2 regions of the Pseudarthrobacter sp. NIBRBAC000502771 genome follow, and region 2 is predicted to be linked to the other one. Evidence: riboswitches for the same ligand, from Rfam matches in the RefSeq annotation. Region 2 holds a riboswitch; the other holds the start of a gene.
The links. A riboswitch is a leader RNA that binds a small molecule or an ion and turns the genes downstream of it on or off. The one in region 2 is predicted to bind glycine.

Region 1: another riboswitch for glycine. It lies ahead of gcvP (aminomethyl-transferring glycine dehydrogenase); the one in region 2 lies ahead of gcvP (aminomethyl-transferring glycine dehydrogenase).

Annotation. Positions count from the first base shown of each region.
Region 1 is NZ_CP041187.1:623,176-633,001, forward strand. Features, by position in the region: gene purU (formyltetrahydrofolate deformylase) at 1-133, opposite strand, end outside; gene cycA (D-serine/D-alanine/glycine transporter) at 193-1,704, opposite strand; glycine riboswitch at 1,858-1,955, opposite strand; glycine riboswitch at 2,266-2,365, shown strand; gene gcvP (aminomethyl-transferring glycine dehydrogenase) at 2,519-5,371, shown strand; gene gcvT (glycine cleavage system aminomethyltransferase GcvT) at 5,382-6,494, shown strand; gene gcvH (glycine cleavage system protein GcvH) at 6,541-6,924, shown strand; gene glyA (serine hydroxymethyltransferase) at 6,921-8,243, shown strand; gene NIBR502771_RS03020 (L-serine ammonia-lyase) at 8,532-9,826, shown strand, end outside.
Region 2 is NZ_CP041187.1:200,258-210,083, reverse strand. Features, by position in the region: gene NIBR502771_RS00960 (LacI family DNA-binding transcriptional regulator) at 1-717, shown strand, start outside; gene NIBR502771_RS00955 (hypothetical protein) at 794-997, shown strand; gene NIBR502771_RS00950 (DUF4193 domain-containing protein) at 1,090-1,392, shown strand; gene NIBR502771_RS00945 (hypothetical protein) at 1,551-2,099, shown strand; gene NIBR502771_RS00940 (APC family permease) at 2,170-3,726, opposite strand; gene NIBR502771_RS00935 (Dps family protein) at 3,948-4,427, shown strand; gene NIBR502771_RS00930 (MFS transporter) at 4,515-6,071, opposite strand; gene NIBR502771_RS00925 (TetR/AcrR family transcriptional regulator) at 6,154-6,690, shown strand; glycine riboswitch at 6,782-6,879, shown strand; gene gcvP (aminomethyl-transferring glycine dehydrogenase) at 7,072-9,826, shown strand, end outside.

The sequences.
Region 1 (9,826 bases), 420 kb from region 2:
GGTCCCCGAACTGCTTGATGTCCACGATGTAGCATTCCTGCTCCAGCAGGTAGGCCGCCACCGCCTGGACGATGCCGAGCGCATCCGGGCAATGGAATGTCAGGACGAATTCCTTGCCCGTTTCCGGAGCCACGGCCTGGCGCTGCCCGGCCTCGGCCGTGCTGGCCTGCGACACGCGGGCTTCCGTGCCGATCACCGCTTGACCCGCTCTTCCCCCGCTTCTGCGGCGGCACCAGGACGGACGGCATTCCCGGATGCGGCGTCAGTGAAGTCCTGGTCTGCCTGTAGTTCAGCCTGGAACGTGGCGAATCGGGCCTGGTGTGCGGGCCGGCGGCGGAGGACGAACCAAGCGGCGCCCAGCAGGACGAACCAGACCGGCGTGACCAGCAGGGCCACCAGGGTGTCCGGCTGAGTGGTGAGGGTCCAGATCACGAAAGCGAAGAAGGCGAAGACAACCCAGACCATGGCAACACCGCCGGGCATTTTGAACTTCGATGCTTCATGCAGGTGCGGCCGGCGGCGGCGGAAGGCGATGTAGCTGGCCAGGATGATCGACCAGACAAAGACGAAGCAGACAGCTGAGACGGTGGTAACCATGTCGAAGGCCTTGCCCACGTCCTGGCCCGCATACATGAGGACGACGCCGGACAGCAGCAGCACGCAGGAGAGGAACAGTGCGTTCTGGGGCACCTTCCGCCGGGACAGTTTGCCAAAGACGTCGGGAGCGTCGCCTTCCTGGGCAAGGCCGAAGACCATGCGGGAGGTCGAGTAGATGCCGGAGTTCGCGGAGGACATCGCGGAGCTCAGCACCACGAGGTTGACGATGGTGGCTGCGGCACCCAGGCCTGCCAGCGAGAACATGGCGATGAAGGGGCTGTGGCCGGCCCTGAACTCGGTCCAGGGGGTGACTGCCATCAGGATGATGAGGGCGCCTACGTAGAAGAGGAGCACGCGGATGGGGATGGAGTTGATGGCCTTGGGCAGGTTCCGCTCCGGGTTCTTGGCCTCGGCGGCGGTGGTACCCACCAGTTCGATTCCCACGAAGGCGAAGACGGCGATCTGGAAGCCCGCCACGAAGCCCATGAACTCGTTCGGGAAGAATCCGCCGTGGCTCCACAGGTTGGTGAAGGTGGCAGGGCCGGCGTCGGACTGGAAACCGGTGAAGATCATGAACAGGCCAACGATGATCAGCGCAGCAATGGCAATGATCTTGATGAGCGCGAACCAGAACTCGGTTTCGCCAAAGGCCTTGACGGTGGTGAGGTTCAGCAGGAGAAGGATGGCTACGGTGGCCAGGCCGGGGATCCACAGGGGCACCCCGGGCCACAGTTCCCGGGAGTAGCCGGCGATGGCGATGACATCGGCGATGCCGGTGATGACCCAGCAGAACCAGTAGGTCCAGCCCGTAAAGAAGCCGGCCCACGGGCCCAGCAGGTCTGCGGCGAAATCGCTGAAGGACTTGTAGTTGAGGTTGCTGAGCAGCAGTTCACCCATGGCACGCATGACGAAGAACAGCATGAAGCCGATGATCATGTATACGAAGATCACCGAGGGGCCGGCTGCCGAGATAGTCTTGCCGGAACCCATGAACAGGCCGGTGCCGATTGCGCCGCCGATGGCGATCAGTTGGATGTGGCGGTTGCTGAGCTGCCGCTCCAGGTGCGGGGCTCCGCCGCCGGGGGACGTCGGGGAATGGGTCGTCATTGAGGAACTCCATCGTTCGAGCGGCACCCGGGGTGTCGCAAAGATTGGATTTCCTCCCCGCTCTGTCTTGGACCTGAGAGTTTCCACTCGCCGGGATGGCGTGCTTGCACCGTCGGTGAGCCAGGACAGGGCCTGGCTGCTTTCCAGAGTTGCCTCACCGCGGCGGTACGTGGGCCTGAGAGTTTCCTGGGGAGGGTTTGCTCCTACGGCGCCTGCTGAACGTACCGGCAGGGCTCTCCCGCCGCAGGTCAAAAGCGTTGATTGGTAAATCAGTGTTCAGTTATCGGAGTGCATCCGCTGTGGACTTCAAGCCGCACGGCGCATTTTTGGGCCTCCGGCAATCACAGCCGGCGACGGAGCGCCCAGCGTTCTTTGGGCCAGTTCCGCTGCCCGGCCGGATCACGGGGTTCAGTGTGGCGTCGGTCACGAACAAAAGTCAAGCCCGCCATGACAGCATCTGCGTAACGGTCCCGCCTGCGTGCTTCATGACGGACCGATTTGCTCCCCGTGCCGCCATCCTGTAACTTGTGAGCCGAATCACCCACATTTCAATAAGCCTTTCGAGCTGTGGCGGGAGAGTTCTCCCGGCCATCACCGGGCAGGCGCCGTAGGAGCAAATCCTCCCCAGGAATCTCTCAGGCCCATGTACCGTCACGGCGAGGCGACTCTGGAAAGCAGTGCTGCTCCGGCAGTACTCACCGACGGTGCAAGCAGGCCCTGGCTGGGTTTGCGGAATCTCTCAGGTCCAATACAGAGCGGGGAGGGACCCGATCCATGCCGAGCCACCCGTGGCCGGCCAATCCTGGAGTTCCTCATGACGATTCAATCCCAACCGTCTGTCTTTGCGGACCGGCACATCGGTGCACGCCGCCAGGCTGACGTGGACACCATGCTCAAGGCCGTTGGCTACGACAGCGTTGACGGCCTTGTGGACATCGCCGTCCCCAATTCGATCCGCCAGTCCAAGCCGCTCGCGCTCAAGGGCGCCCTCAGCGAGGTTGAGGTGCTTGCTGAATTGCGCCGGCTGGCCGCCAAGAACAAGACCGCGGTCCAGATGATCGGCCAGGGCTACTACGACACCATCACCCCTGCCGTGATCCGCCGGAACATCCTCGAGGCCCCGGCCTGGTACACCGCCTACACCCCGTACCAGCCCGAAATTTCCCAGGGCCGGCTCGAGGCACTCCTGAACTTCCAGACCATGGTCCAGGACCTGGTGGGCCTGCCCATCGCCAACGCCTCCCTGCTGGACGAAGCCACCGCCGTGGCCGAGGCCGTGCTGATGATGCGCCGCGCCAACAAAAACAAGGACGCCCGCGACGGCAAGACCGTCCTGGACGCCGACGTCCTGCCCCAGACCATCGCCATCGTCAAAGGCCGCGCCGAGGCGCTCGGCTTCGAGGTTGAGGTTGCCGACCTGTCCAAGGGACTCCCTGAAGGTGCCATCAACGGGATCGTGCTCCAGCAACCCGGCGTCTCCGGCCGCGTCTTCAACCACGCAGGCGTGATCGCCGAGGCGAAGCAGCGCGGTGCACTGGTTACCGTCGCCGCCGACCTGCTGGCACTGACCCTGATCACGCCTCCGGGCGAGCAGGGCGCCGACATCGCCGTCGGCTCCACCCAGCGTTTCGGGGTGCCGCTGTTCTTCGGCGGCCCGCACGCCGCCTACATGGCCGTGGCCAAGGGCCTGGAGCGTTCCATGCCCGGCCGCCTGGTGGGCGTGTCCAAGGACGACGCCGGCCTCCCGGCCTACCGCCTGGCGCTGCAGACGCGCGAGCAGCACATCCGCCGCGAAAAGGCCACGTCCAACATCTGCACCGCGCAGGCCCTGCTGGCCATCGTGTCCTCCTTCTACGCCGTCTACCACGGCCCGGACGGACTGAAGGCCATCGCCGAGCGCGTCCACAACAACGCCCGCGCCCTGGCCACCACCCTCAAGGTCGCAGGCCGGGAACTGGCCACTGAGACGTTCTTCGACACAGTCACGGTCTCCGTTCCCGGCAAGGCCGCCAAGGTCATCACCGCTGCTGAAGCACGCGGGATCAACCTGCGGCATATTGATGCCGACACCATCGGCGTGTCCGTGGATGAAACCACGACGCCGGAAATCCTGTCCGCGATCGCCGTCGCCTTCGGTGCCGGCCCCGTGGTGGACGCCGAGGGCTTCGAACTGCCCGCAGAGGTGCTCCGCACCTCCGAGTACATGCAGCACCCGGTGTTCAACACCCACCGGTCCGAAACCCAGCTGCTGCGCTACATCCGCAAGCTCTCTGACCGGGACCTCGCGCTGGACCGCACCATGATCCCGCTGGGCTCGTGCACCATGAAGCTGAACGCCACCGCCGAGATGGAAGCCATCTCCTGGCCGGAGTTCGCCTCCATCCACCCCTTCGCCCCGGACTCCCAGACCGAAGGCTGGCGTGAACTGATCAGTGGCCTGGAAGCCGACTTGGCGGAAATCACCGGCTACGACCAGGTGTCCCTCCAGCCCAACGCCGGGTCCCAGGGCGAGCTGGCCGGCCTGCTGGCCATCCGCGGCTACCACCGCGCGAACGGCGACACCCAGCGCAACGTTTGCCTGATCCCGGCCTCGGCCCACGGCACCAACGCCGCCTCCGCCGTCCTGGCCGGCATGAAGGTCGTCGTCGTTGCCACGGCTGCGGATGGAACGATTGACCACGAGGACCTGTACGCAAAGATCGAGGCGAACAAAGACGTCCTCTCGGCCATCATGATCACCTACCCGTCCACCCACGGCGTCTACGATGCGGACGTGACTGAGATCTGCGAGGCCGTCCATGCTGCCGGCGGCCAGGTCTACGTTGACGGCGCCAACCTGAACGCCCTGGTGGGCCTGGCCCAGCCGGGCAAGTTCGGCGGGGATGTGTCCCACCTGAACCTGCACAAGACCTTCTGCATCCCGCACGGCGGCGGGGGACCCGGCGTCGGGCCGGTCGCGGCGAAGGCCCACCTGGCACCGTTTATGCCCGGCGACGCGAACAAGGCAGCGCATGAAGAAGGCCACGGCGTGGCAATCAGCGCCTCGAACTTCGGCTCCGCCGGAGTCCTTCCGATCTCCTGGGCCTACGTGAAGCTCATGGGCGGGGAAGGCCTGACCCAGGCCACCAAGGCAGCATTGCTCGCTGCGAACTACGTCGCCGTGCGCCTGAACGACTACTTCCCGGTCCTCTACACCGGCGAAGGTGGCCTCGTGGCGCACGAATGCATCCTGGACCTGCGCGAACTCACGGCCAGGACCGGTGTCACCGCGGAGGATGTGGCCAAGCGCCTCATCGACTACGGTTTCCACGCCCCCACCCTGGCGTTCCCGGTGGCCGGCACGCTGATGGTGGAGCCCACCGAGTCCGAGGACCTGGCCGAGATCGACCGCTTCATCGAGGCCATGATCACCATCCGCAAGGAAATTGACCAGGTGGCCAACGGCGACTTCTCTGTGCAGGACTCCCCGCTGCGCAACGCACCCCACACCGCGTCCGCCGTCGTGAACTCCGAATGGACCCGTCAGTACAGCCGCGAACAGGCTGTCTTCCCCGTCCACCACCTCAAGCAGGACAAGTACTTCCCGCCGGTGGGCCGGATCGACGGTGCCGGTGGAGACCGGAACCTGATCTGCTCCTGCCCGCCGCTGTCCGAGTTCGAAAACTAAGGATCCCCCAATGACTGAGAACTACACGGCTCTCTACGAAGAGCACAAGAAGCTGGGAGCTTCCTTCACCGACTTCGGCGGCTGGCAGATGCCGCTCAAGTACAGCTCCGAACTGGCCGAGCACCACGCCGTCCGCAAAGCTGCGGGCCTGTTCGATCTCTCCCACATGGGCGAAGTCTGGGTCACCGGCCCCGAAGCCGGCGCCTTCCTGGATTACGCCCTGGTGGGCAAGTTGTCCGCCATCGCGGATGGCAAGGCCAAGTACTCGCTGATCTGCAACGAGGACGGCGGCATCATCGATGACCTCATCACCTACCGTTTCGGCGACGAAAAATACCTGGTGGTCCCCAACGCCGGCAACGCCCCCACCGTGGCGGCAGCCCTCGCGGAACGGGCAGTTAACTTCGACGTCAAGGTGGAGGACGCTTCGTCGGCCACCTCCCTCGTCGCAGTCCAGGGACGCAACGCCGAGGCCATCCTGCTCAAGCTCACGGATGAATCCCAGCACGCCCTGGTCACCGGCCTGAAGTACTACGCGTTCAACGAGCTGACCATCGCCGGCCAGGACGTCATCCTGGCCCGGACGGGCTACACCGGCGAAGACGGCTTTGAGCTCTTCCTGCCCAATGAAGGCGCCGCTTCCCTGTGGGAGTCCGTGGCCCAGGCCGGCGAAGAGTTCGGCATCATCCCGTGCGGTCTTGCGTCCCGCGACTCACTCCGCCTCGAGGCCGGCATGCCGCTCTATGGCAATGAGCTGTCCCTGGAGCGTTCACCGTTCGACGCCGGCCTTGGCCCCGTCGTTGCGCTCAAGTCCAAGGAAGGCGACTTCGTGGGACGGGCCGCACTCGAGGCAGCCAAGGAGTCCGGCTCCAAGCGCAAGCTCGTCGGCCTGAAGGGCCTCGGCCGGCGCGCGGGCCGTGGTGGCTACCCGGTCCTCAAGGACGGCAACGTGGTGGGCGAGGTGACCTCCGGCCAGCCCAGCCCCACCCTGGGCTACCCTGTAGCACTGGCCTACGTCGACGTCGAGCACGCCGGGCTGGGCACCGCACTGGACGTGGACCTGCGCGGCAAGGCCGAGCCCTTCGAGGTTGTCGCCCTGCCGTTCTACAAGCGCCAAAAGTAGCTTCGCGCTTCCCCACTCTTGAACCCCAAACTTAAGGAAAAACACCATGGCTAAAGTTGCCGCCGAACTGAAGTATTCCGCCGAGCACGAATGGATCGCCGCTGACGGCTCCGGTCCGTCCGTGGTTGGCGTGTCCGCTGTTGCCGCCGAAGCACTGGGCGACATCGTCTACGTGGACCTGCCCGAGGTTGGCTCCACCGTGACGGCCGGCGAGACCTGTGGCGAGATCGAGTCCACCAAGTCCGTCTCGGACCTGTACTCCCCTGTCACGGGCGAGGTCACGGAAGTCAACGACGACGTCGTCAGCGACCCTGCCGTGATCAACAACGATCCGTACGGCGCCGGCTGGCTCTTCAAGGTCACCGTCACCGAAGAGGGCCCGCTGCTGTCCGCAGAGGAATACGCCGAAGCGAACGGCGGCGAACTGTGAGTGCCCCCGCTGACACCGCAGTGTTCGAGCAGGTAGTCTCCCCGAGCCTCAACGCGGACCTGTCCGCGTTGGACCCCGAAATCGCCGCCAAGATCGACGACGAATTGGGCCGCCAGCGTGAGGGCCTGGAAATGATCGCCTCGGAGAACCACACCGCCGTGGCCGTGATGCAGGCGCAGGGCTCCGTCCTGACCAACAAGTACGCCGAAGGCTACCCGGGCAAGCGCTACTACGGTGGCTGCGAGCACGTGGACGTCACTGAGCAGCTCGCCATCGACCGGGTCAAGGCGCTCTTCGGTGCCGGGTTCGCCAACGTGCAGCCGCACTCCGGCGCCCAGGCCAACGCCTCGGTGATGCACGCGCTGATCAAGCCCGGCGACACCATCATGGGCCTGAACCTGGCCCACGGCGGCCACCTGACCCACGGCATGCGGATCAACTTTTCCGGCAAGCTCTACAACGTGGTCCCGTACCAGGTCCGCGAAGACACCCACACGATCGACATGGCAGAAGTGGAACGGCTGGCGCTGGAAACGAAGCCGCAGCTCATCGTTGCCGGCTGGTCGGCCTATGCCCGCCAGCTGGACTTTGCCGAGTTCCGCCGGATCGCCGACTCCGTGGGCGCCTACCTCATGGTGGACATGGCGCACTTCGCCGGGCTGGTGGCCGCAGGGCTGCACCCGTCACCGGTGCCGCACGCCCACGTAGTAACGTCCACCACGCACAAGACCCTCGCCGGTCCGCGCGGCGGCATCATCCTCTCCAACGACGCCGACATCGCCAAGAAGATCAACTCGGCTGTCTTCCCCGGCCAGCAGGGCGGCCCGCTGGAGCACGTCATTGCCGGCAAGGCCGTGGCATTCAAGATCGCAGCGTCCCCCGAGTTCAAGGAGAGGCAGGAACGCGTCCTGCTCGGCGCATCCATCCTCGCCGAGCGCCTGGTCCAGCCGGACGTCACGGCAAAGGGCATCAGCGTGGTGTCCGGCGGGACGGACGTGCACCTGGTCCTGGTGGACCTGCGCAACTGCGAACTCGACGGCCAGCAGGCGGAAGACCGCCTCGCCGCGATCGACATCACGGTCAACCGCAACGCGGTCCCGTTTGATCCGCGTCCGCCGATGGTGACATCGGGCCTGCGCATCGGCACCCCCGCCCTGGCCACCCGTGGCTTCGGTGAGGCTGCCTTCCGCGAGGTAGCCGACATCATCGCCGAGGCCTTGATTGCCGACGCCGACGCGGACCTTTCGGGGCTCCGTCACCGCGTCGAAGCACTCGCAGCAGCCCACCCGCTCTACCCGGGCGTGGCACCCCTGTCCTAAGGGATCGTGATCGCTAACGGGCCCGGCGGACCGGACATTTTCACGCCTGCTGCTCCTTCGTCGCTTTGACGCAGGCTTTCGAAAAGTCCGGCTCCGCCGTCCCCTCGTGGGCATGTCGCCTTGGTGACAGACCCTCGGAGTGGGCGGGGCATCCGGCAGCGTGCGTCTAAGGGAGCGTCACGTCCGCTTAGCGGGCGTCTTCGCGACCGAGCACGCAGAGGATGTCCTGCCCGCTCCACCCCAGCCCGGCCACACCAACCGAACCACAGTTTCAATAAGGATTTAGTTATGGCAGTCGGAGTCTTTGATCTTTTTTCGATCGGGATTGGCCCGTCGTCTTCGCATACTGTGGGGCCGATGCGGGCTGCTGCTGTGTTCGCTGAGGAGTTGAAGGCCTCGGGGAAGCTGGCTGGGGTGGCGGGGTTGCGGGTGGATTTGTATGGGTCGTTGGCAGCGACGGGGCACGGGCATGGGACGATGACGGCGGTCCTGCTGGGCTTGGAGGGGTTCCATCCGGAGTTGATCCTGCCCGAAGAGGTCGAGGAGCGGCTGGCCTCGATCGCGGAGACCGGGGTCCTGAACCTGGCCGGGTCGGTGGCGCTGCCGTATGGGGTGAAGGACATGGTGTTGCGGCCGTTGACGGTGCTGCCGCGGCACACGAACGGGATGACGTTCACGGTCACCGACGCGCAGGGTTCGGTGGTGCACGCGGCGACGTTCTTCTCGGTCGGTGGCGGGTTCATCGTCCGGGAGGGGGAGGAGGACGCGGCGCAGCAGGAACTGGACGCGTCCAAGGACGGGCTGCCGCTGCCGTTCCGGACCGCGGCGGAGTTGTTGGCGCACTGCGCGGTGACCGGGCTGGGCATCGCCGACGTGATGTCCACGAACGAGTTGGCCTCCCGCTCCGGGGAGGAGATCCGTGCCGGGCTGCTGCACATCTGGTCCGTGATGGAGAACTGCGTGCAGACCTCACTCAAACGCGAAGGGGTGCTGCCGGGCGGGTTGAAGGTCCGCCGCCGCGCCCCTGACTGGTACGAGCGGTTGAAGAAGGAAACCGCCCGCCCCGAAGACACCGGCCAGGACGGGCAGGACCACTACGACCCACGGTACTGGCAGGAGTGGGTTAACTTGGTGGCGTTGGCCGTGAACGAGGAAAACGCCTCCGGCGGCCGGGTGGTCACCGCGCCCACGAACGGGGCGGCCGGGATCATCCCCGCGGTGTTGTTCTACGCCCTGCATTTCGCCCCGGGCATGGACCAGGCAACCCAGGCGGACCGGGATGATGTGGTGGTGCGGTTCCTGCTCGCGGCCGGCGCCGTGGGGGTGCTTTACAAGGAACAGGCCTCGATCTCCGGGGCCGAGGTCGGCTGCCAGGGCGAGGTCGGCTCCGCGTCCTCGATGGCCGCCGCGGGCCTGGCCGAAGTCATGGGCGGCACCCCCGCCCAGGTGGAGAACGCCGCGGAAATCGCGATGGAACACAACCTGGGCCTGACCTGTGACCCGATCGGCGGGCTGGTCCAGGTCCCCTGCATCGAACGGAACGCGATCGCGGCCGCGAAAGCGATCAACGCCGCGAAAATGGC
Region 2 (9,826 bases):
AGCGTCGCGGCGCTGCGCGAGGTCACCCGGGACGCGATCCTGGACGCCGTCCGGCACTTCCTGGACCAGTCGGTGGACGGAATCGTGGTCATCGTCCCGCACCTGGAAACGCTGGCTGCCCTGGCGGAACTGCCCATCGGAGTGCCGGTGGTGGCCGTGGGACCTGACGGCAATGACACCGTGGGCGGGGTCAAGGTGGACCAGCGGCGCGGCGCCGAACTGGCGGTGGAACATCTCATCGCCCAGGGGCACGTCCGGATTGGACACGTTGCGGGGCCGCAGGACTGGATCGACGCCGTAGCCCGCGCCGAGGGCTGGCGGGCAGCCCTCTGCTCCGCCGGGCTCGCGGCAGACCTGGTCACCGAGGGTGACTGGAGCGCGGGCAGCGGATACGAGATCGGCCGGCGGCTGGCCGCCGGCCGCCGCGCCACTGCCCTTTTCGTCGGCAACGACCAGATGGCCCTTGGGGTCCTGCGTGCCCTGGACGAGGCGGGCATCAGGGTGCCGCAGGATGTCTCAGTGGTGGGCTTCGACGACCAGCCGGAGGCCGGCTACTTCAGTCCGCCTCTGACGGTGGTCCGCCAGGACTTCGAAGAACTGGGCCGGCGGTGCATGGACATGATGCTCACCGCTTTCCACGGCGGGGACGGGCCGCGGACCCTGGTGGTGGAGCCTGAGCTCATCGTGCGCAGAAGTACGGCGCCGCCCGCCCCGTAGCGTGGCCGGCGCCGAATTAATCAGCGGGAGACCCGCGCGAAACGTGGCCACAACAATAGCTGCGTAGTTTTCAGGCATGACCGCTACCTTGCTCATCCGCCTCCGCGACTGGCTGCTGGACTCCGTCACCTTCGACTCCGAAACGGACGCTGCCGGTGCCATGGCCGACGCCACCCGCTGGGGCTGGCTGCCGGCCTTGAGCGGGGTGTCCATCGGAGCCGGCCACGCCCGCTCGGAGCACGCAGGAACAACGGCAGAAACCGGCCCAGTGTCTGGTTAAGCACACTATTGCGCCGGTAGCGGGATCATGCCCTAAACTGCTTCACTGAGGTGCCTGAAATGGCGCTGCGCAGCAACGAAAGTGAACATGCTATGGCTACCGATTACGATGCTCCACGCAAGCAGGAAGAAGAGTCGCCGGCTGACTCCCTCGAGGCCCTCCAGGCATCACGGAGCGGCAACGCGCAGACCGCGGTTATCGATGTCGACGAGAATGACACCGCTGAAGGTATCGACCTGCCCGGCGCAGACCTGTCCAATGAGGAACTGACGGTCATTGTGGTTCCCGAACAGTCGGACGAGTTCACCTGCTCGTCGTGCTTCCTGGTCCGCCACCGCTCGCAGGTCGCCCGCGAAAAGGACGGCCTGAAGTACTGCCGCGACTGCGAAGGCTAGAATCCCATCCTGGTTTTCCCGGCGCCGGCCACCTCACCCGAGGTGGCCGGCGCTTCTTTGTCCCCGGACGCCGTCGTTATCAAAATGGACCTCGTTTCCGCCCGCCAACGCTCCTACGCTGGAAGCATCCAATAGCCCTTATTTTGGGTGGCACCACAATGAAAAAGTTCTCCATCTGGCTCGCGGCCATCCTGCTGGCGGTCGGGCTGGGAATCGTCGTCGAGGGGCCCGCCTCCGCGGCTCCCTACTGCGGACTCACATGGGGTTCGCTGATCAAGTCGGACGGCGCCATGGGCCGCGTGCCCGTGACGAACGTCCGGACCGGGCAGCACTATTGCTTTGACCGGCTGGTGGTTGACCTGGGCGGCGCGCCGGCCCCCGGCTACACCGTGCGCTACGTCCCGCAGGTCATCCAGGACGGCTCGGGCGCAATCGTGCCCACCCGGGGCGGCGCCCGGCTGCAGGTCGTCGTCAAAGCGCCTGCCTACGACGCCAACGGCCAGCCCACCTACACACCTGCCGACAAGGCCGGGCTCTCCGACGTTTCCGGATACCAGACCTTCCGCCAGGTGGTCTGGGCCGGAAGCTTCGAGGGCCAGGCCACCATCGGCGTGGGCGTTCGTGCCCGCCTCCCGTTCCGGGTGTTCGCCCTTGACGGTCCGGGCGCCGGCTCCCGCCTGGTCATCGACGTGGCGCACTACTGGTGAGCCGTCCGTCGCCGCCACACCGAAAAGGTGCCGGGCCCCGGTGGGGGCGCGGCACCTTTTGGGTTGGAAGTTATTCCGGAACCACCAGCGCGGGGGTGTCCTGCTTGAGGGTTTCGCCGCGGAAGAAGCCCGGGTGCGTACGGGACATGACCAGCATGACCACGGCGCCCAGGGCCAGGATGCCGACGCCCAGGATGAATACCAGGCCTATGCCAAACACCTCTGAACCGCTGCCAAACTCAGGTGCCAGGCTGTCCATGGCGGTCTGGACGAATACTACGAACAGCCCCACGCCGCCCATCACCGGGCACACCAGCCGCAGCACGAAGTGCCGCATGCTGTTGAACAGGCTGTGGCGGAAGTACCACGTGCAGGCCAGGGCGGTGAGGCCGTAATAGAAGCAGATCATCAGGCCCAGGGCCAGGATGGTGTCGTTCAGGACGTTCTCGCTGACCACATGCATGACTGCGTAGAACCCAGCAGACATGACGCCGGCGGCGATGGTGGCGAAGCCCGGCGTGGAAAACCTGCTGCTGATGCGGCTGAAGGGTGCCGGCAGCGCGCCGTAGTGTGCCATGGCCAGCAGGCTGCGCGAGGGCGACATGAAGGTTGACTGCAGGGACGCGGCGGAGCTGGACAGCACGGCCAGGGACATCAGGATGGCGAACGGGCCCATGATGGGGGAGGCCAGCGCCGTGAAGATGTTCTCGTGGTTCTCGGCGTTGTTCAGCCCGTTCCCGGTATCGCCGACGCCGGCGAACATCATGGTGGCGATGCTGACCAGCAGGTAGATGGCAAGGACGATGACGGCGGTCAAGGTACCGGCCACGCCGGCGGTCTTCTTGCCGTTGGCTGTTTCCTCGTTGACCGTCAGGCAGACATCCCAGCCCCAGTACACGAAAATCGAGAGGGAGATGCCGGCGGCGATCTGTCCGAACGTCTCGATCTTGGTGACGTCGAACCAGTCCCAGCTGAACGGGATTGCTGTTTCCGAGGTGGACCAGTTGGCGAAGGCCATGGCCACGAACAGGCCCAGCACCAGCAGCTGGAAGCCCACCAGGCTGTATTGCACCAGCTTGGTGGTGTGCAGGCCGCGGTAGCTGACCCAGACGGCCAGCGCCACGAAGACAAAGCAGGTGATGACGTTCAACGCCTTGTTGTCCGCGAGGTCCGCCAGTTCGGGGGAGCCGGTGAGCTGGGAGAGGAAGAGGTAGAAGAAGTCGACGGCGACGCCGGCCAGGTTGGACAGCACGATGATGTTGGCGGCGAGCAGGCCCCACCCGCCCATCCAGCCGATCCACGGACCGAATGCCTTGGTCACCCAGGTGAAAGTGGTGCCGCTGTCCGGGGAGTCGGCGTTGAGCTCCCGGTAGGCGAGCGAGACCAGGATCATGGGGATGAACCCAATGAGGAAAATGACGGGCAGCTGCAGGCCGGCTTCATTGACGGTGGGCCCCAGTGCGCTGGTGAGGGTGTAGGCGGGGGCAATGGTGGAAATGCCCAGGACGACGACGGCCAGGAGCCCGAGCTGGCCGCCCTTGAGTCCCTTGGCGCTGACGCCGTCCGCGGAGGGCGCGTGCGCGTGCGGGCCGGGTTTGGCAGTACTGGTGCGGATTGTCTCTGTCATGGCACCACTTTCTGGAAGGCTGTGAGACGGAGGTCACTATATGAATGGCGTTCATTTAGTATGGGGGTGCCCCGCCTGTGATGCAAGACGCAATATGAATCACATTCGTTTATGACTGGTTTCCGAAATTAGTAAGCTCACTGAGAAATTGCCTTTAGCCCTGCCGCCGCGCCGTTCGGGGCTGGTAGCGTCTGCCGTACTGGACCAATTGAGGAGGATGCATGAAAGCTTCACCGACACTGACCAACAACCTGCAGGCCGTCCTGGCGGACCTGATCGAGCTCCACGTTCAGGGCAAGCAGGCGCACTGGAACATCGTGGGCACCAACTTCCGCGACCTTCACCTGCAGCTTGACGAGATTGTGGACGCTGCCCGCCAGTTCGCCGACGACACCGCCGAGCGCATGCGCGCCCTGCACGCGCTTCCCGACGGCCGCAGCGCCACCGTTGCCGAGACCACCAGCCTGGCCCAGTTCCCGGAAGGGCTGATCAGCACCGCGGATGCCATCGAGCGGATCGTCGCTGCCATGGAAGCGGCCGTGGGCACCATGCGCAAGGTCCATGACGAAGTGGATGAGGAAGACCCCACCTCCGCGGACCTCCTGCACGAGTTCATCGCCCGGCTGGAGCAGTTCGCCTGGATGGTGCAGGCGGAAAACATGAAGCCCACCGCCAAGGTCACCGCGGCCGACTCCAAGTAGCGGGCAGTCCACACGGGCGTCCGGCGCCGGCGGATCCCGCCGCGCCGGACGCCTGGCTGTTGTCCGGGCAATACTGCGGATGTTCCGCTAAGCCGCTTTGGGCACTTTCCGGAGGACGACGGCGGCGAGCACTGCCGCCGTCGCCATGAGGACCAGCCCAATTGCCGCCGTAACGTGCACGCCGGAATCGAAGGCGGCCGCCGCAGCGTCCTTGAGGGCTCCGGCGAGCGGTGCCGGCACCAGGTTGGCTGCGTCCACCGCACCGGCCAGCGTTTCCCTGGCGTTGTGCAGCGAGGTTCCGGGCAGCATGGCCTCCAGCCCCGCCGGCAGCCGGAGGTTCTGCTGGTAGGACGCGGTCAGGATGGAGCCCAGCACCGCGGTCCCCAGCAGCGATCCCACCTCGTAGCCCGTCTCGGAAATCGCTGCCGCAGCGCCGGATTTCGCCGGCGGGGCCGAGCCGAGGATGAGGTCGTTCGAGATGGTTTCCGCCGTGCCTACGCCCAGCGCCAGGACCAGCAATGCTGCCAGCAGCAGGGGCGGGCCCCCGCCGTCGTTACCGAAGGCCACCATGCTGTAGCCGACGGCACTGAAGGACAGGCCCGCGGCCACGACGTACCCCGGACGCACCTTCCGGACCAGCGGGACCACCACCAGCCCTGCCGTCACTGTGGCTGCCAGGGCCGGGAGCATGGCAATGCCCGCCGCCGACGGTGTCATCCCCTCCAGGAGTTGGAGGTGCTGGGCAAGGAAAAGGATGAACCCGTTGAAGGAAAACAGGGCCAAAACGTTGGCGCTGATGGCCATGCTGAACACCCTGTTGCGGAATAGTGACATGTCCAGCAGCGGGTGCTCCAGCCGGTGCTGGCGCCGCACGAACACAATGCCCATGGCCAGGCCGAAGGCTATGCTTCCCAGCCCGGCCGGCCCCGGACCTTCGGTGGCTACTGACTTTACGCCGTAGACGGCGGGCACCATGACCAGCATGGATAGCAGGACGCTGGGAATGTCCGCTCTTCCCGGCGCGGGATCCCTGGACTCCGGAATGAAGGCCGGCCCCAGCGCCAGCAGGGGCAGCATGAGTGGCACGGCCACCAGGAACACGGCACCCCACCAGAAGTGCTCCACCAGCCATCCACCGAGGATGGGGCCCAGGGCGGCGCCGCCGGAGAATCCGGCAGCCCAGATGGCAATGGCCATCCGCCGGCGGTTGGGCTCCGGGAAAATGTTCCGGATCAGCGACAAGGTGGACGGCATCAGCATGGCGCCGAAGAACCCGAGCGCCGCGCGGCCGGCGATCAGCCACTCCGGGGTGGGCGCGAATGCCGTGGCGGCGGACAGCCCTGCGAAGCCCAGGCTGCCGACGACCAGCAGCCGCCGCCGCCCAATCCGGTCGCCGAGGCTTCCCATTGATACCAGCAGCCCTGCCAGGACCAGTGGATAGGCGTCCACGATCCACAGCAGCTGCAGGCCCGTCGGTTCCAGGGCGCGGGCGATGGCGGGCAGGGCGAAGGTCAGGGCGGTATTGTCCACTGCCACCAGCAGCACGGGAAACATCAGCAGCCCCAACGCGAGCCAATCCCGCCACGGTGGCCGCATGGCGGAGCTGTCCCTTTGTAAGGAGGCCGGGCGAATGGAGATCGTCATGTAATAACTGTACCGTCTGGACGGTATAGTTTGAAACCGAAGCATTCCTTCTTCCCTGCCGGTGGAGGGCATGATGGAAGGCATGCCCCGAAAGCCTGTAGCCCGTGATGCGGTCCTTGACGCCTTCGAGTCCCTGCTGATCGAAGTGGGGGAGCGCGCTGCAACCCTCGACGCCGTAGCCCGTAAGGCCGGGGTGTCCAAAGGTGGCCTCCTCTACCACTTTCCCAACAAGGAAGCGCTCATCGCCGTGCTGCTGGACCGCCTTGAGGGGTTGGCCAAGGCGGATGCCGACGCGATGGCTTCGGCCAGCGAAGGTGCCGCCGCGTATTTCATCCGTTCCTCTGTCTGGGCGGATACTCCTCTGGACCGGGTCATTGTGGCCGCCACGCGGCTTGCCGAGGTGGCGCATGAGGAGACCCGCCGCCGGTTCGCCGCCATCCAGCAGCGGTGGCTGGACGAGATTGCTGCGGATGTGGGGCCCGGCCTGGCCAGGGCTGTCCTGTATATGGGTGACGGTTTGTACTTCAATGCCATGCTTTCCGTGGGCCCTGCGCCGGAAGGCGGAGCAGCCGCTGACGTGGAGGAACTCCTGGCCGCGTTGGAACGGCTCCGCAGGTAGTTTTCCATTTGCCGGAGGGCTTCTGGCGTAGGACAATGGAGAGTTGTGAGGGCTGTCACCGGCCGTCATGATCCAACAAATGAATAGCCTTTGATCTGCGGCGGGAGAGTTCTGCCGGAAGTACAGGCAGGCGCCGTAGGAGCAAATCCTCCCCAGGAATCTCGCAGGCCCCTGTACCGCCGCGGCGAGGCACCTCTGGAAAGCAGCAGGCAGTTGTCCGGCCTCCCTTGGGGGAAGCGGAACGGCTGTTGTGCTCACCGACGGTGCAAGCGGTTCCTGCGCAGGCAGGCGACGCGGAAACTCTCAGGTCCAATACAGAGCGGGGAGGGACCCGAATAGCTGTGGCGTACCCTGCGCCGCCTGAATAAATGGAGTTCCTTCGTGTCGGTTACCCCAACCTCCACCACCTTCGTAGACCGCCACATTGGCGCACGCCGCCAGGACGACGCCGACACCATGCTCAAAGCCGTGGGCTACGGCACGGTCGATTCCCTGGTGGACACCGCCGTGCCCAAGGTCATCCGCCAGGACACGGCCCTCCGCCTGCAGGATGCCCTCAGTGAGGTTGAGGTGCTTGCTGAATTGCGCCGGCTGGCCGCCAAGAACAAGACCGCGGTCCAGATGATTGGCCAGGGCTACTACGACACCATCACCCCTGCCGTGATCCGCCGGAACATCCTCGAGGCCCCGGCCTGGTACACCGCCTACACCCCGTACCAGCCCGAAATTTCCCAGGGCCGGCTTGAGGCACTCCTGAACTTCCAGACCATGGTCCAGGACCTGGTGGGCCTGCCCATCGCCAACGCCTCCCTGCTGGATGAAGCCACCGCCGTGGCCGAAGCGGTGCTGCTCATGCGCCGCGCCAACAAGACCAAAGACGCCCACGACGGCAAGACCGTCCTGGACATTGACGTGCTGCCGCAGACCATTGCCATCGTCAAGGGCCGCGCCGAGGCGCTCGGCTTCGAGGTTGAGGTTGCCGACCTGTCCAAGGGCCTCCCTGAAGGTGCGATCAACGGGATCGTGCTCCAGCAGCCCGGCGCCTCAGGCCGGGTCTGGGATCAGTCCGCCACCATTGCGGCGGCGAAGGACCGCGGTGCGCTGGTTACCGTGGCCGCCGACCTGCTGGCCCTGACCCTGATAACGCCTCCCGGCGAGCAGGGCGCCGACATCGCCGTCGGCTCCACGCAGCGTTTCGGGGTGCCGCTGTTCTTCGGCGGGCCGCACGCCGCCTACATGGCCGTCCGCAAGGGCCTGGAGCGTTCCATGCCCGGCCGCCTGGTGGGCGTGTCCAAGGACGACGCAGGGATGCCCGCGTACCGCCTCGCGCTGCAGACGCGCGAGCAGCACATCCGCCGCGAAAAGGCCACGTCCAACATCTGCACCGCGCAGGCCCTCCTGGCCATCGTCTCCTCCATGTACGCCGTCTACCACGGCCCCGACGGGCTGAAGGCGATCGCGGAAACCGCCCACGGCCATGCACGAACACTGGCGGCCTCGCTGGCGGGTGCCGGTGTGGAGGTGCTGCACACGAGCTTTTTCGACACCCTGACGGTCCGGGTCCCGGGACGCGCTGCCGCGATTGTCGCCGCCGCCGAAGCACGCGGGATCAACCTGCGTCCCGTCGACGCCGACACCGTGGGCATTTCCCTGGATGAAACCACGACGCCGGCCATCGTCGCCGAGGTTGCCGACGTCTTTGGCGCCACCGTTGCCGGGATCCGCGGCGAGGGCCAGGGCTTTGTGCTGGAGGCCGCCGTGGAGCGTTCCTCCGACTACCTGCAGCACCCGGTCTTCAACACGTACCGGTCCGAAACCCAGCTCCTGCGCTACATCCGGAAGCTGTCGGACCGGGACCTCGCGCTGGACCGCACCATGATCCCGCTGGGCTCGTGCACCATGAAGCTGAACGCCACCGCCGAGATGGAAGCCATCTCCTGGCCGGAGTTTGCCTCCATCCACCCCTTCGCCCCGGACTCCCAGACCGAAGGCTGGCGCGAACTCATCGCGGACCTGGAAGCGGACCTGACCACGATCACCGGGTATGACCAGGTGTCCATCCAGCCCAACGCGGGCTCCCAGGGCGAACTGGCCGGGCTGCTGGCTATCCGCGGGTACCACCACTCCCGCGGCGAGCAGCAGCGCAACGTCTGCCTGATCCCGGCCTCGGCCCATGGCACCAACGCTGCCTCCGCCGTCCTGGCCGGCATGAAGGTCGTAGTGGTTGCCACCGCCGCGGACGGCACCATCAATCACGATGACCTGACGGCCAAGATCGAGGCGAACAAGGACGTCCTCTCGGCGATCATGATCACCTACCCGTCCACCCACGGCGTCTACGATGCGGACGTGACCGAGATCTGCGAGGCCGTCCATGCTGCCGGTGGCCAGGTCTACGTCGACGGCGCCAACCTGAACGCCCTGGTGGGCCTGGCCCAGCCGGGCAAGTTCGGCGGGGATGTGTCCCACCTGAACCTGCACAAGACCTTCTGCATCCCGCACGGCGGCGGGGGACCCGGCGTCGGGCCGGTCGCGGCGAAGGCCCACCTGGCACCGTTCATGCCCGGCGACGCGAACAAGGCAGCGCATGAGGAAGGCCACGGGGTAGCCATCTCGGCGTCCCGGTTCGGTTCGGCGGGTGTGCTGCCGATCTCCTGGGCCTACGTGAAGCTCATGGGCGGGGAAGGCCTGACTCAGGCCACCAAGTCCGCGCTGCTGGCGGCCAACTACGTCGCTGCCAGGCTGAACGACTACTTCCCGGTCCTCTACACCGGCGAAGGTGGCCTCGTGGCGCATGAATGCATCCTGGACCTGCGCGAACTCACAGCCAGGACCGGCGTCACCGCCGAGGATGTGGCCAAGCGGCTGATCGACTTCGGTTTCCACGCCCCCACCCTTTCGTTCCCCGTAGCGGGCACCCTGATGGTGGAGCCCACCGAGTCCGAGGACCTGGCCGAGATCGACCGCTTCATCGAGGCCATGATCACCATCCGCAGGGAGATCGACCAGGTGGCCAATGGCGACTTTGCCGTGGCGGATTCACCCTTGCGGCGCGCACCCCACACGGCAGCCGCCGTCGTCAGCTCCGACTGGGACCGTGCCTACCCGCGCGAGCAGGCCGCGTTCCCTGCCCACC